DNA from 2 places in the Desulfovibrio diazotrophicus genome. Region 1 is predicted to be linked to the other one. Evidence: predicted binding sites of a transcription regulator. Region 1 holds the regulator's gene; the other holds the start of a gene.
The links. The regulator sigma-54, encoded in region 1, starts transcription at its own class of promoters, with help from an activator protein. The targets are predictions, from matches to a motif close to CTGGCACGGNNNNTGCTT.
Positions count from the first base shown of each region.

Region 1 (6,718 bases):
ATTTTCGTCCGTCATGACAAACCTCGCAGGGCTGAGCGTGCCAGCTTTTTCAACCAAGTTCAAGATGCCGGTGCTCAAGAGAGGCCGGATAGTCCGCCTGCCGGAGCGCCTGCCACAGGGCCTCGGCCATGGCCACAGAGCGATGGCGGCCGCCGGTGCAACCCACGGCAATGGTCACCCTGTAACGCCCTTCTGTTTCCATGAGCGGCAACATGAAAAACAGCAGGTCCAACAACTTGGCGCGAAATTCCCGCGCCTGGGGCGTGGCAAAAACGTAGTCGGCCACGGGCTTGTCCCGGCCGCAGAGGGGGCGCAGATTTTCCAGAAAATAGGGATTGGGCAAAAAGCGCAGGTCAAAAACCAAATCCGCCTCACGCGGTACGCCGTACTTGAAGCCGAAGGAAATGACATTGACCCGGATGGCCCGCAGTCTGCCCCGGCTGCTGCCCCAGCGCTTCTGAATGGCTCTGCGCAGGTCATGGATGGAAAACCGCGTAGTATCCACCACCAGATCGGCCAGCTCCCGCAAAGGACGCAGCTTGTCGCGCTCCGCCTTGAGGGCCGCCTCCAGGCCCATGCCCTCCCGCTCCAGGGGGTGGGGCCGCCTGGTGGTGGCGTACCGGCGCATAAGCTCCTGCGTCGAGGCCTCCAGAAACAGCAAGGTGGGGCGAATGCTCTGCGCGGCCAGGGCCTCCAGCGAGGCGTTCAGGTCGTCCAGAAAAGTGCTTTGCCGCAGGTCCATGCCCAGCGCAATGCCCTGAAAATGGCTCATTGAAGGGCGGGACATCATGGCCGCCATTTCCGGCGCCAGGCTGGCGGGCAGGCCGTCCACCACAAAGTGCCCCATGTCTTCAAACACTTTCAGCGCGGTGCTCTTGCCCGCACCGGAAAGCCCCGTAACCACGCAGACCCGCACCGGCGCAGAGGCCGGCGCACTTGTGGATGTGGAGGCGGCAGCCGCCGCTACGGTTTTGCTCATAACGCCCTCTCGCGGCAAGGCCGGTTCGTCCACGGCCGCCCCGATCTCTCGCCTGCCGCTGCAGGGAAACCCGCCGTATGCAGCCGCGTGGGGCCGCTCCAACCGAGCGGCCCCTGCAAAAGGCTTACTTCGGACGGAGGAAAGCCCCGCCCAGGAAGCACTTGCGCCTATAATACGGGATCAATCAACGCATACCCGCTGGCGCGCGTACGATAAACCACATTGATACGGCTGTTCTCCGCATTAAAAAAGACCAGAAAATCACTACCGATGGAATCCAGCTGCATGAGCGCCTCATCCAGATGCAGGGGTTTTGTGGCCAGCCGGTCCGTACCCTCCACAGGCTGCGGGGCCTCGCCTTCGGCGTCCACGGTATAGGTAAACACGTCCACTTCGGCGTTGCGGGCCTTGCGGCGCTGCTCCTTGACCCGTGAAACCTGACGCTTGATCTGGGCTTCCACCTTGTCCGTCACCAGGTCAATGGCGGCGTACATGTCCGAAGTCTGTTCTGAAGCATTAATGTGCAGGCCCTCGCCGGTGACGGTAACCTCGCAGCGATGGCGGAATTTGTCCACGGTCAGCACCACGGCCACGTCCAGACCGGCGGATTTGCCAAAAAACCGCCCCAGCTTTTCCATGCGGCGGCGAGCGTATTTTTTCAGATGGTCGGAGGCGTCGAAGTTTTTGAAGGCGAAGGAGATGTTCATGAAGTCCTCCTGGTGTGGGGCGCCGGGGCGCTTAAGGCCGGACCAGACAGGGGCCTAAAAGTGCTCCTTGCGCCGTGATGAAGAAGGAATATCGAGAGCGGTGCGGTATTTGGCCACCGTGCGTCGGGCGATGTTGACCTTGAGGCGCTCTTTGAGCATTTCGCCGATGCGTTCGTCGCTCAAGGGCGCGTGGGGGTCTTCATCCGCAATAAATTTTTTAATCAGCGCCTTGACGCTTTCAGAGCCCACCTGGCTGCCGTCGTCCAGTTCCAGCCCGCTGTTGAAGAAAAATTTCAGTTCAAAAATGCCGTGGGGCGTAGCCACATATTTGTTGGTGGTGATGCGGCTTACCGTGGACTCGTGCATGCCGATATCGTCGGCAATGTCCTTGAGGATGAGCGGGGCCAGCCTGGTGACGCCCTCTTCAAAAAAAGGCCGCTGGTGACGCACAATGCTCTCCATCACTTTATACAGGGTCCGTTGGCGCTGGTAAAGGCTTTTAATCAGCCAGGAAGCGGAGCGGATTTTTTCGGAACAGTATTCCTTTTCCTTCTCCGAAGCGGCGGTCAGATCCATCCCGCTCATGGCCGAAAGCTGCAGCTGCGGCAAACCATCCTCATTGAGCAGGATCACAAACTCATCGCCCACTTTGTAGACAAAAACGTCCGGGCTCACATAGGTGGGCTCGCCCCCGCCAAAGCTGGCGCCGGGCAGCGGGTCCAGGCTCTGGATGATGTCCAGATACTCCCGCAGGCCTTCCATATCCAGCTTGAACTTGCGCAGCAGGGGCTTGTAACGTTTTGCCTCCAGATCTTCCAGGTGGGATGTAACCAACTCCACAAGGATGGGGTCGCGGTCATAGTGCAGATTGCGGATCTGCACCAGCAGACACTCCCGCGCGTCCCGGGCGGCCACGCCCACAGGGTCAAAATGCTGCACCTTTTCAAGAACGGCGCGCACCTCGTCGGGCGCGGCGTGGGCCATCTCCGCCACTTCCTCCACGCTGGCCTGCAAATAGCCCGATGAAGAAAGGTTGCCGATGATCACCTCGCCAATGGCCTTCTGTGCGTCGGTCAACTGCGAAAGCCGGAGCTGCCAGAGCAGGTGGCCTTCCAAGGTGGGCTTGGCGGCGTAGCGGGCCTCCAAGGGCGAAATTTCTTCGGCGGCCTCGTACTCGCGGGACTGCGACAGGCGGGGGGTACTGGCAAATTCACCCAGATAATCTTCCCAGTCGGCGTCCTTGGCCAGCTCACGGTCATAGACCTCTTCGGCCACGGGTTCGCGCCCGTCTTCGGCCACGGTTTCCGGCCCGGCCTCTTCGCCGCCGGATTCCTCCAGAAACGGGTTTTCCACCAGCTCCTGCTGGACCGTTTCCAGAAGTTCCAGACGAGAGAGCTGCAACAATTTGATGGCCTGCTGCAGTTGCGGGGTCATCACCAATTGTTGTGCCAGCTTTAGTTGCTGCCGAAGTTCCAGTGCCATGTGTCCCTTCCGCCCTCAAGCGACGAGAAAACTACCTGATTTTTGTTTACAAGGAATGTGCCACAGCTATAAAAATTATGCAATAGCCAGCAGTTGTGCGGGCGCAATGGACCGCCCCCGCGATTTGGTGGCCCAGTCGCCGCCAAGGGACGCTGCACGTCACAGCCCAAGCCGCCCTTTGGCGCCAAAAAAGCCGTTCCGCGAAAGGCGCGACGCCGCGCGGCCCTTCACGGAACGGCCCTGTACAAGCCGGGCGCAAAGGCCGAAGCTCAGCTCCTGCCGTGTCCCTTGGCGTATTTTTTGGCCGCGCCGATAAACTCGCGGAACAAAGGGTGCGCGTTCATGGGCCGGGATTTGAATTCCGGATGGAACTGGCAGCCCAGAAACCAGGGATGGTCCGGCAGCTCAATGATTTCCACCAGTGAGTCGTCCGGAGCCGTACCGCTGAAGACCATGCCCTTCTGGCCGAACATCTCGCGAAAAGCGTTGTTGAACTCGTAGCGGTGGCGGTGGCGCTCCTCCACCAGGTCTTTTTTGTAGGCATCGTGCGCCTTGGTGCCGGGCAGCAGCTTGCAGGGGTACGCGCCCAGGCGCATGGTGCCGCCCTTGTCGCTGCCGGCGTCGCGCCGCTCCACGTTCTTGGTACGGAAGTCGTACCATTCCGTCATGAGGTAAATGACCTTGTGGTCGGAAAGAGGGTTAAATTCCTCGGAATTGGCATCTTCCAACCCGGCCACGTGCCGGGCAAATTCAATGACGGCGCACTGCATGCCAAGGCAAATGCCGAAGAAAGGCACGCCCTTTTCCCGCGCGTAGCGGATGGCCGCAATTTTGCCCTCCACCCCCCGGTAGCCGAAACCTCCGGGCACCAAGATGCCGTCACAGCCCTCAAAGTGCCCGGCGGCATTGGCCTCGGTCACATTTTCTGAATTGACGTAGCGCAGCTCCACATCCACCCGGTTGGCCACCCCGCCGTGGATGAGCGCCTCGTGCAGGCTCTTGTAGGCTTCCTTCAGATCCACATACTTGCCCACAATGGCAATGGTTACCTGGCCTTTGGGATTGGCGCAATCGCTGACCAGCTTTTCCCAGGCTTCCAGGTGGGCATTGCGCGCGGGCAGGCGCAGCATGATGGCCACTTTCTGGTCAAAGCCCTCCTCATAAAACTTGAGGGGCACTTCATAAATGTTGTTTACGTCCACCGAAGAGAACACGGCGTCCTGGTCCACATTGCAGAACAGGGCGATCTTGCGGCGCAGCTCTTCGGGGATGCTCTGCTCGCAGCGGCAGAGGATGATGTCCGGCTGAATGCCGATGGAGAGCAGCTCTTTGACGCTGTGCTGGGTGGGCTTGGTCTTGTGCTCACCCGCCGTGCGCAGGTAGGGCACCAAGGTGAGGTGGATGTTCAGGCAATTGTCGCGGCCCAGCTCCGAACGCAGCTGGCGGATGGCCTCCAGAAAAGGCAGGCCTTCAATGTCGCCCACGGTGCCGCCGATTTCGATGATGGCCACGTCTGGCGCGTCATCGCCTTCAGCCAGCGAAAGCACCACGCTCTTAATCTCATCGGTGATGTGGGGAATCACCTGCACCGTGGCGCCCAGATAGTCGCCGTGGCGCTCTTTGGCAATGACGTGGTTGTAAATGGCCCCGGAGGTGGTGTTGTTCTTGCGGGACATGGGCACGTTGAGGTAGCGCTCATAGTGGCCCAGGTCCAGGTCGGTTTCGGCGCCGTCGTCGGTGACAAAGACTTCGCCGTGCTGAAAAGGGTTCATTGTGCCGGGGTCCACGTTAATGTACGGGTCCAGCTTCTGGATGGTGACCGTCAGCCCGCGCGTCTGCAGCAACGCGCCCAGGGAAGCGGCCGCCAGGCCTTTGCCCAGTGACGAAAGCACACCGCCCGTCACAAAAATATACTTTGTTTTCATGGCCTCTCAACCTTGATTGTGGCGTGCCAAGGCACATCCCCAAGCACATCTTCGTCTACATACACCAAGACGATTTTTTTTGCCAGCATTGACTATCCAAAGCAAGGTACGTAGTGTGGTATTCCCCATGCAGACGGGCATCCCGTACGGGGCCCCCTCCCGCGCTTGCGGCGGGCCGGCCGCGCCGGGCCCCGCTGCCGTATGCCGTCGCCGGCAGGGGTCGGCAGGCGGCGCTGTTTGTCAAGGAGGCTTTCCCCGCATGGGCACGGTCAATACGCTGGTCATCACCGGCTACGGCACCAATTCGCATCTGGAAACCGCCCACACCGCCCGCCTGGCCGGAGCCGACCGGGCCGACGTGGTGCACTTTTCCGACCTGGTGGCCGCCAAGGTCCACTTGGACGACTATCACTTCCTTATTTTTCCCGGTGGCTTTCTGGACGGCGACGATTTGGGCGCGGCCCAGACCGCCGTTATGCGCTGGCGCTACCTTGAAGACGCTGCGGGCGTGCCCCTGCGGGAGCAACTGGACCGCTTTCTTGAGGCCGGCAAGCTGGTGCTGGGCATCTGCAACGGCTTTCAGCTGCTGGTCAAGCTGGGCGTGCTGCCCGCCCTGGACGGCCACCGCTTCGAACGCCAGGTCTCGCTGGGACACAACGACTCCGCCCGCTTTGAAGACCGCTGGGTGCGCCTTGCGCCCAACGCCCAAAGCCCCTGCGTGTTCACCAAAGGCCTGCCCCCCCTGGCCATGCCCGTGCGCCACGGCGAGGGCAAGCTGGTGCCCCGCGACGCGGATTGCCTGAGCCGCCTGCAGAAAGAAAACCTTATCGCCCTGCAGTACGCCGACCCAAAGACAGGCCTGCCCACCCAGGAATATCCTTATAACCCCAATGGATCGGCCCTGGCCATCGCCGGCCTCACGGATCCCACCGGCCGCGTGCTGGGCCTTATGCCCCACCCTGAGGCATTTCACCATGTCACCAACCACCCGGGCTGGACCAGGGGTGAGTTGGACCCGCCGGGCACGCTGCTTTTCGTCAATGCTGTGCGCTATCTGCGTGAGCTGTAAGTTTTGCGCCGCGTTGCGGGCCATGAGCCTGGCCTTGGTCGGCAACGCGGCTTGACAATACCCGGCTCTCTCTCTATCCTTCCTCGATTAAGAGCATGCGGGTCGGGAACAGCTCCCCACCTGTTTACAGAGGTGTGTCATTCCATTGCCGCAAGCGTCGCACAACGTTTTCTTGCCGCCGCACCAAGGGCACTTTTGTAGCACAGAGCGCGAAAGTGCCTTTTTTATTCCCGGTGAAATACATGCAACTGATTGAAATTATTGACGCCATAGAAAAAATTGCGCCTCTGGGGCAGGCTGCGTCCTGGGATCTTTCCGGCCTGCAGGTGGCGGCCCGCCGCACAGAAGTGCGCAGTCTGGCCGTGTGCCTGGACCCCACGCCGGCCTCCTTGGCCGCCGCCCTAGCTCAAGGGGCGGAGATGGTCCTCAGCCACCATCCCCTGACCCTCAAGCCCACCCTGCCCAATTGCTGCAACAACTACCACGAGGCCCTGCGCCTGCTGCTGAGCGCGGATGTGCCCCTCTACGCCGCGCACACGTCGCTGGACGTCAACCC
Region 1 covers NZ_OX346397.1:403,362-410,079, reverse strand. The annotation lists gene J7I12_RS01745 (PTS sugar transporter subunit IIA) at 1-15, opposite strand, end outside; gene rapZ (RNase adapter RapZ) at 50-979, opposite strand; gene hpf (ribosome hibernation-promoting factor, HPF/YfiA family) at 1,147-1,686, opposite strand; gene rpoN (RNA polymerase factor sigma-54) at 1,741-3,168, opposite strand; gene pyrG (CTP synthase) at 3,438-5,093, opposite strand; gene J7I12_RS01720 (phosphoribosylformylglycinamidine synthase subunit PurQ) at 5,353-6,162, shown strand; gene J7I12_RS01715 (Nif3-like dinuclear metal center hexameric protein) at 6,405-6,718, shown strand, end outside.

Region 2 (6,718 bases), 140 kb from region 1:
GTCCATATGCTGCTCTGTAATGCGAAAAAGCCGCATTTTCAGTTCCTCAATACGCTGGTTGCTCTCTTTCTGCGCCAGGCGCAGCGCCCGCAACTGCGTGAGCGAGGGGGCCGCGCCGCTGCTAGCGGCGGGCAGACGCGCCGTTTTTTGCTGTTTAGGCTGCTGCATCGTTTTTCATCCAGCCGCGCACCAAGGTCACCACCTGCTCCATATGGTTGTCGGAAAGGGTGAAGATGTGCGCCTTGAGGGCTTCAATATCTTTGTAAATAAGCTCGTCGTCGTCCTCTTCCTGCGGGGCTTCTTCGTCGGTCTTGGCTTTTTCTTCCAGGGCCTCGTAGAGCGCAAGCTGCTCTTCGGCGGCGGGCAGGCCTTCCAGCCCCTCCACCATTTCGCCGGCCTCCACCTTGGGCCGGATCAGCGCCAGCACCACGGGCCGCACAATAAGCATGAGGAAAAGGAAGGCCAGCAGCGCCTTAAGCAGGGGCTTGCCCAGACGTTCCGCATAGTCGGCCAGCATGTCGGCGAAATTGGGATCCTTGGGCGGTTCCGAATCCGCAAAGGGAGCGGAACTTACCTCCAGGGAGTCGCCGCGCCCCGTGTCCAGCCCCACGGCGTTGGATACGAGCTGCCGCACGCGCTCAACCTCTTCAGGCTTGCGCGGCACAAAAGTCCAGGCGCCGTTGCTCTTCTCATACGTCCCATCGAGCAGAACCGCAACCGTCAGGCGGCGCACGTCGCCCACATTGGCCACGATCTGCTGCTCTTCCTTGTTTATTTCGTAGTTGGTGGTGCGGGTTTCACGGCTGCCGTTCTGGTCGGACACGGAGCCCGTGATGCCGTCGCCGCGAAAGTTCACGTCCGGGGAGCCGGCCTCCAGGTTGGCACGGCCCTGCTGGGATTCCTCACTGCGCTGCTCGCTGCGCACCACGGTTTTTTCCGGGTCGAAGAGCTCACGCCGGATGGTCTTCTGGCTGAAATCCAGCTCGGCATTAACCTTGGCGATGACCCGGCCGGGGCCGAAGATGGGCTGGAGCATTTCTTCAATGCGGCGCTCCAGGTTGCGCTGCATCTGGTTGCGGTATTCCATCTGCGTGGTGCTCATGCCGGCCAGGCTGTCTTCCTCCGGCTGATAGAGCACCTTGCCGCCGTTGTCCGTAATGGAAAGGTGGCCTTTGTCCAGCCCTTCCACGGCCATAAGCATCATGTTGACGACAGCGTTGATTTCCTTCTGGTCCGGCTTGGCGCTGGGGCGCTTGAGCTTGAGCACCACCGAGGCTGAGGGCGATTGCCGCTCTTCCACAAACAGGCTGCGCCGGGGGATGACCAGGTGCACGCGCGCGCTTTCCACACTGGGAAACTCGCTGATGGTGCGGGCCAGCTCCCCTTGCAGGGCGCGGGTGTAGTTGACCTTCTGCACAAAGTCCGTCTGGCCCACCTTGATCTTGTCAAAAATCTCAAAGCCGATGCCTTGCCCCACCAGGCCGCCTTCGCCGGCGATCTTGATGCGCTGGTCGTACACGGCTTCCTTGGGCACCATGATGGTGCCGCCTTTGTCGGCAATTTTATAGGGAACTTTGTCGGCCTGCAGAGCCTTGAGCACCACGCCGGCGTCTTCGGGTCCCAGGTTGGAATAGAGCACGCGGTAGTCCGGCCGGCTCAGCCAGACCGAAAGGCCCAGGGCCCCGGCCATGAGGGCCGTTATGCCGCCCAAAAGGGCAAAACGCTGCCATGTCTGCAGGCGCGTCCAGAAATTTTTGAAGGAGGCCAGGAGTTGGGTAAGAAAAGCCGGCATGGTCCGCTCCTGCGCAGGGGTGCGCTAATTTTTCGACACCAAGGCGTGTCCGGCAATTATTAAGCAATCTTTGTGCCAAAATACGGCAATTTCCTAGAGCAGATCACCTTTAAGGCAACGCGCAGCAACCTTTATGCGCCAACACGCCAGGCCTTCTGAAAAATCCCGACAGGGCGGCCCTCGCCTCGCTGCTGGATCAGCTCGCAGCCGCACGCAAAAAAGGCGACGCCCACCGGAGGATGGCGGGGCCGCCTTACCGTGTGTGAAGAAGCATGAAAGATGGCGTCAGAACTGCATTTTGGAAAGTTCTTTGTACGCTTCCAGCACCTTGCCGCGCACGGCGGTGGTGAGCTTCATGGCCAGGCTGGATTTCTGCATGGTGATCATAAGCTCGTGCACATTCTGGTTGCGGCCCGAGGCAAAGTCCACAATAGCCTGATCTTTGGCCTGCTGCAGCTCATTGACGCGGTTGAGGGACTGTTTGGCCGTGTCTGTAAAGCTGTTGGCCGGAGCTGCGGGCGTGTGGGCTTGGGTGGGATAGGCGATGAAGTCGGCCTGCGCGCCGAAATTTTCCCCTTTGTCCACGGTGTCGCGCAAAAGGCTCTGGTCCAGAGTTTTGGCAAAAAGGGTTTCGCTGCTCACGGGCGCACCCTGCTGCAACGAACTCTGCACCTGGGTGAAATGCCGCAGGGCGTCGCTGTACGCCCGCATGCCCACTGTCTGGATGCTCATATGCTTTTCTCCGTCCGGCGCGGCGGCATACCGCGTTATTTGCCTATTTCCAGAGCCTTGACGTACATGCCCTTAAGCGCCTCCGCCGTGGTGACGTTGGCCTCATAGTTGCGTTGGGCGGTCATGAGGTTGGCCATCTCCTCCACCACGTTGATGTCCGGGTAGGACACATATCCCTGAGCGTCGGCATCCGGGTGCCCCGGTTCGTAGACGCGCTTGAGCGGGCGGTTGTCTACGGTCACGGCCATAACGCGCACGCCTTTGACCTCCCGGTCCAGAGCCGAACGCATATGGATGGAAAAGGGATCATCCACATCCGCGGTCTGCTGCAGCACGCTGCGCCGCCGGTAAGGGCCGCCCTGGGGCGTGCGGGTGGTTTTGGCGTTGGCCAGGTTCATGGAAATGGTATTGATGCGCGTGCGGTCCGCTGCAAGGCCCGAAGCGCTGATGTCGAATGCTGTAAGAAAATCCATGACTAACCTCCCTCAAGCGCGGCGTTACACCTGCTTGCCGTCCTGAATGACGGAGCTGATCCCTTCAAAAGACTTGGCCATGATCTGGGTCAACGCCGTGTATTGCAGCTGGTTTTTGGCGTGCCGGGCCATTTCTTTATCAATATTGACCCTGTCCTCGCCGTGGATGACGCGGGGCTTGAGCTCTTTGTCCCATTCCGGTCCAAAGGTATTGGGGTCAAAGGCCGTGGGCATGTGGGCCTTGCTGGTGAGGCTCAGTTTGCCTTCGGCATCCAGGCCCAGAGCCGCCTGCAGCTCTTTTTCAAAAGTCAGCTCGCGCGGCCTGTAGCGCGGGGTTTCCACGTTGGCGATGTTGCCGGCAATGATATTCTGCCGCTGCAACTGCATGTCCATGACCTTGCCCGTCAGATTTATGGGCATGGAAAACAGGGTCTTCATGGTTCCTCCCGCATCTTCCCGGTACATATTTCAAGTTATACTTGAATTTTTTACAAAACCCTCAGGCGCTGTCCCGCGTACACTACGGCAGGGCTGTCTGTGCCCGCAGGGTCTGCAAAGACGCTTGCCGCCAGTAAGCAAAGGATGTGCCTAAAATATTTTTTCATATAATAACAGTATATTATAGACAAATTTACAACCCAATCCGGGCTGAACGATTGTCGCCGTCAGGATGCTGACGGCCCGCCCCTTTGCAAACGGCGCTTCGTGCGCTACCCTTACGGCTGCAGCTCTTCTGCCAACCCAGGGTCGCCATGACGCACAATGCTCCGCTCTACCCCGTTTTTCTCGCTCTGGAGGGCCGCCATTGTCTGGTGGTGGGCCTGGGGCAGGTGGGCAGGCGCAAACTTGCGGGCCTGCTGGACTGCGGCCCGGCCTCGGTGCTGGTGCTGGATACGGCCCCGCCCGCGGCAGCCGCTGCCCCCCTGCTGCGCGACGCACGGGTGTGTTTTGCCCGGCGCGCCTGCACGGAAAAGGATGTGGCGGGCCGCGTTCTGGTTTTTGCCGCCACGAATAGTACCGCGGAAAACCGCCGCGTGGCCGCCTGGTGCCGTCGGGCAGGCGTGCTCTGCAACTGTGCCAGCGCGCCGGAGGAAGGCGGCTTTCAGGCACCCGCCGTGGCCCGCCGCCCCCCTCTGGGCGTAGCCCTTTCCACCGGCGGAGCCAGCCCGGCCCTGGCCCGACGCTGGCGGGGAGAGCTGGAAACCTGGCTGGTCCCGCGCGCGCGCATGGCCGTCCTTATGGGGCGGCTGCGACCTTTGATCCTTGCCCTGGGCGCGGAAACAGGGCAGAATACCCTATTATTCCGTAAGCTGGCGGAATCCCCTTTGCAGCAGTGGCTGGAGCGGAACGAAACGGAACGTTGCCGCCTTTGGCTGCAGGAAGCGCTGCCGCCGGCCCTGCACGCGCATCTAGCGGAGTTGTTGCATGATCTCCCCTGAAATTTCCACCGGCGTCACCCTGCTGCTCTATGGCCTGGCCAGTACGGCGGGCATTGCCGGCATGCTGGCGCGCAGCGCCCTCTGGCGGCGTACGGGCTGTTGGCTGGCCGTGGCCGGTTTTCTGTGCCAGACCGGCATGCTGGTTCTGGGTTTTCACCGGGCTTTGCCCGGCGGCCTGAGCCTGGGGGCCTATCTGCAGCTCATGGCCTGGTTTGTGGTGCTCTGCGGCATAGCGGCCTGGGGCAAGCTCAAGCAGGAAGTTCCCCTGGTTTTCGCCGCGCCGCTGGGGCTCATGCTTTTTGCCATGTCCGCCCCCTATCTGGGGGCCGTAGTGCCTGTGCCGCCTTCGCTCAAGGCGCCCTTCTACGCCCTGCACATCGGCGCGCTCTTTCTGAGTCTGGCCCTGCTGGCCCTGGCCTTTGCCGCCGGAGCGCTGTTCCTGTTTATGGAAGGCCGCATCAAGAGCAAGCAATCGGTCAAAGGCTTCTGGCAGGACATGCCCGCCCTGTCCATGCTGGACAGGATCAACGCCCTTACCGTGCTCACGGCCTTTCCACTCTACACGCTGGGCATTGTGGCGGGGCTTATCTGGGCCAAGCCCGTGTTCGGCGGCGTGGTGACCGGCGACCCTAAGGAGGTTGTCAGCATCGTCATCTGGGCGCTTTTGTCCGTGCTGTTCAACAACCGTATCACCAAGGGCTGGCGGGGCCGCAAACCGGCGCAGCTGGCGGTGTTCATCTTCATCCTCTGTCTTTTTTCCATTGTGGTGGTCAACACCTTTATGGAAACGCACCACGCCTTTATCCGGCGCTGACTGGGCTATAGCTATGGACTGCGACATCTTTCTTGTGGGCCTGAACCACCGCACGGCCGGTGTTGACGTGCGCGAACGCTTTGCCCTGGTCAACTGCTGCGACCCTGAGCACTGGGCCCTGCCCTGTACGGGCGCGGTGAGCGAAAGCGTGATACTCTCCACCTGTAACCGCGTGGAGCTGCTGGCGGCGGGCACGGGCGACGTGCCCGGCCAGATGCTGGAATGCTGGGCCGGCGCGCGCGGCGCCAGGGTGGAAGAGCTGGCCCCCTATGTCTATGTGCACAAGAATCTGGAGGCAGTGCGGCATTTGTTTTCCGTGGCTTCCAGCCTTGATTCCATGGTGCTGGGCGAGCCGCAGATTCTGGGGCAGCTCAAGACCGCCTACCGCAAAGCCGTGCAGAGCCACGCCACGGGCGTCATCCTCAACCGGCTGCTGCACAAGGCCTTTTCTGTGGCCAAACGCGTGCGCACCGAAACGGCCGTGGCCTCCAGCGCTGTATCCATCAGCTATGCCGCCGTGGAGCTTGCCAAACGCATCTTCGGCGACATGCACGGGCACAAGGCCCTGCTGGTGGGCGCGGGCGAAATGGCCGAGCTGGCCGCCATGCACCTGCTGCAGGCGGGCATTGACGAAATTCTGGTGGCCAACCGCACCCTGGTTCGCGGTCAGGAGCTGGCCCGCCAGTTTCAAGGCCGCGCTGTACCCTTTGACAGCATGGCCGAACACCTCACCAGCGTGGACATCATCATCACCTCCACGGGTTCGCAGGAGCCCATCATCCGCGCCCGCGACATCCGCGCCGTGCTCAAGGCCCGTAAAAACCGGCCCATGTTCTTCATTGACATTGCCGTGCCCCGCGATATCGACCCGGACGTCAACGGCCTCGACAACGTTTACCTCTACGATATCGACGACCTTAAAGAAGTAGTTGAAGAAAACCTGGCCTCCCGCCGAGACGAGGCCGCCAAAGCGGCGGAAATCGTCAATGAGGAAGTGCTGGCCTTCTCTCACTGGCTGTCTTCGCTGGACGTGCAGCCCACCATTGTGGCGCTTATCGAACGCAGCGAACGCATGGCGCAGGAAGAGCTGGCCAAGACGCTCAAACGCCTGGGCCCGGTGGATGAGGAAACCCGCGAGGCTCTGGAGGCCCTGGTAGGCTCCCTGGTGCGCAAGATGAACCACGACCCCATCATGTTTCTCAAAAACGGGGGCATGGCCCAGGAAGGCAACGGCCAGCGCATCAGCCTGACGCGCCGGGTCTTCGGTCTGGACAAAACAGACTGTAAGTACATGGAGGAACAGTGATGCGCTGGTACGCCGTGGACGATCTGACGGAAAAGGAAACCGCGCGTCTGCAATCCCTGCTTACGCAGATGGGCCTGGCTGCGGGCATGGACGGCCTGTACTGGCTGCCCCCGCCCGACGACCTGCTCTCCCCCCTGCAGCGGGAACACGCGGAAAGCTGCG
Region 2 covers NZ_OX346397.1:538,505-545,222, reverse strand. The annotation lists gene J7I12_RS02325 (flagellar M-ring protein FliF) at 1-168, opposite strand, end outside; gene fliF (flagellar basal-body MS-ring/collar protein FliF) at 155-1,792, opposite strand; gene fliE (flagellar hook-basal body complex protein FliE) at 2,078-2,524, opposite strand; gene flgC (flagellar basal body rod protein FlgC) at 2,560-2,997, opposite strand; gene flgB (flagellar basal body rod protein FlgB) at 3,022-3,435, opposite strand; gene J7I12_RS02300 (precorrin-2 dehydrogenase/sirohydrochlorin ferrochelatase family protein) at 3,750-4,436, shown strand; gene ccsA (cytochrome c biogenesis protein CcsA) at 4,423-5,250, shown strand; gene hemA (glutamyl-tRNA reductase) at 5,264-6,556, shown strand; gene J7I12_RS02285 (hypothetical protein) at 6,556-6,718, shown strand, end outside.
Region 2: the regulator sigma-54 is predicted to act here: its motif matches at 3,571-3,588, upstream of flgB (flagellar basal body rod protein FlgB).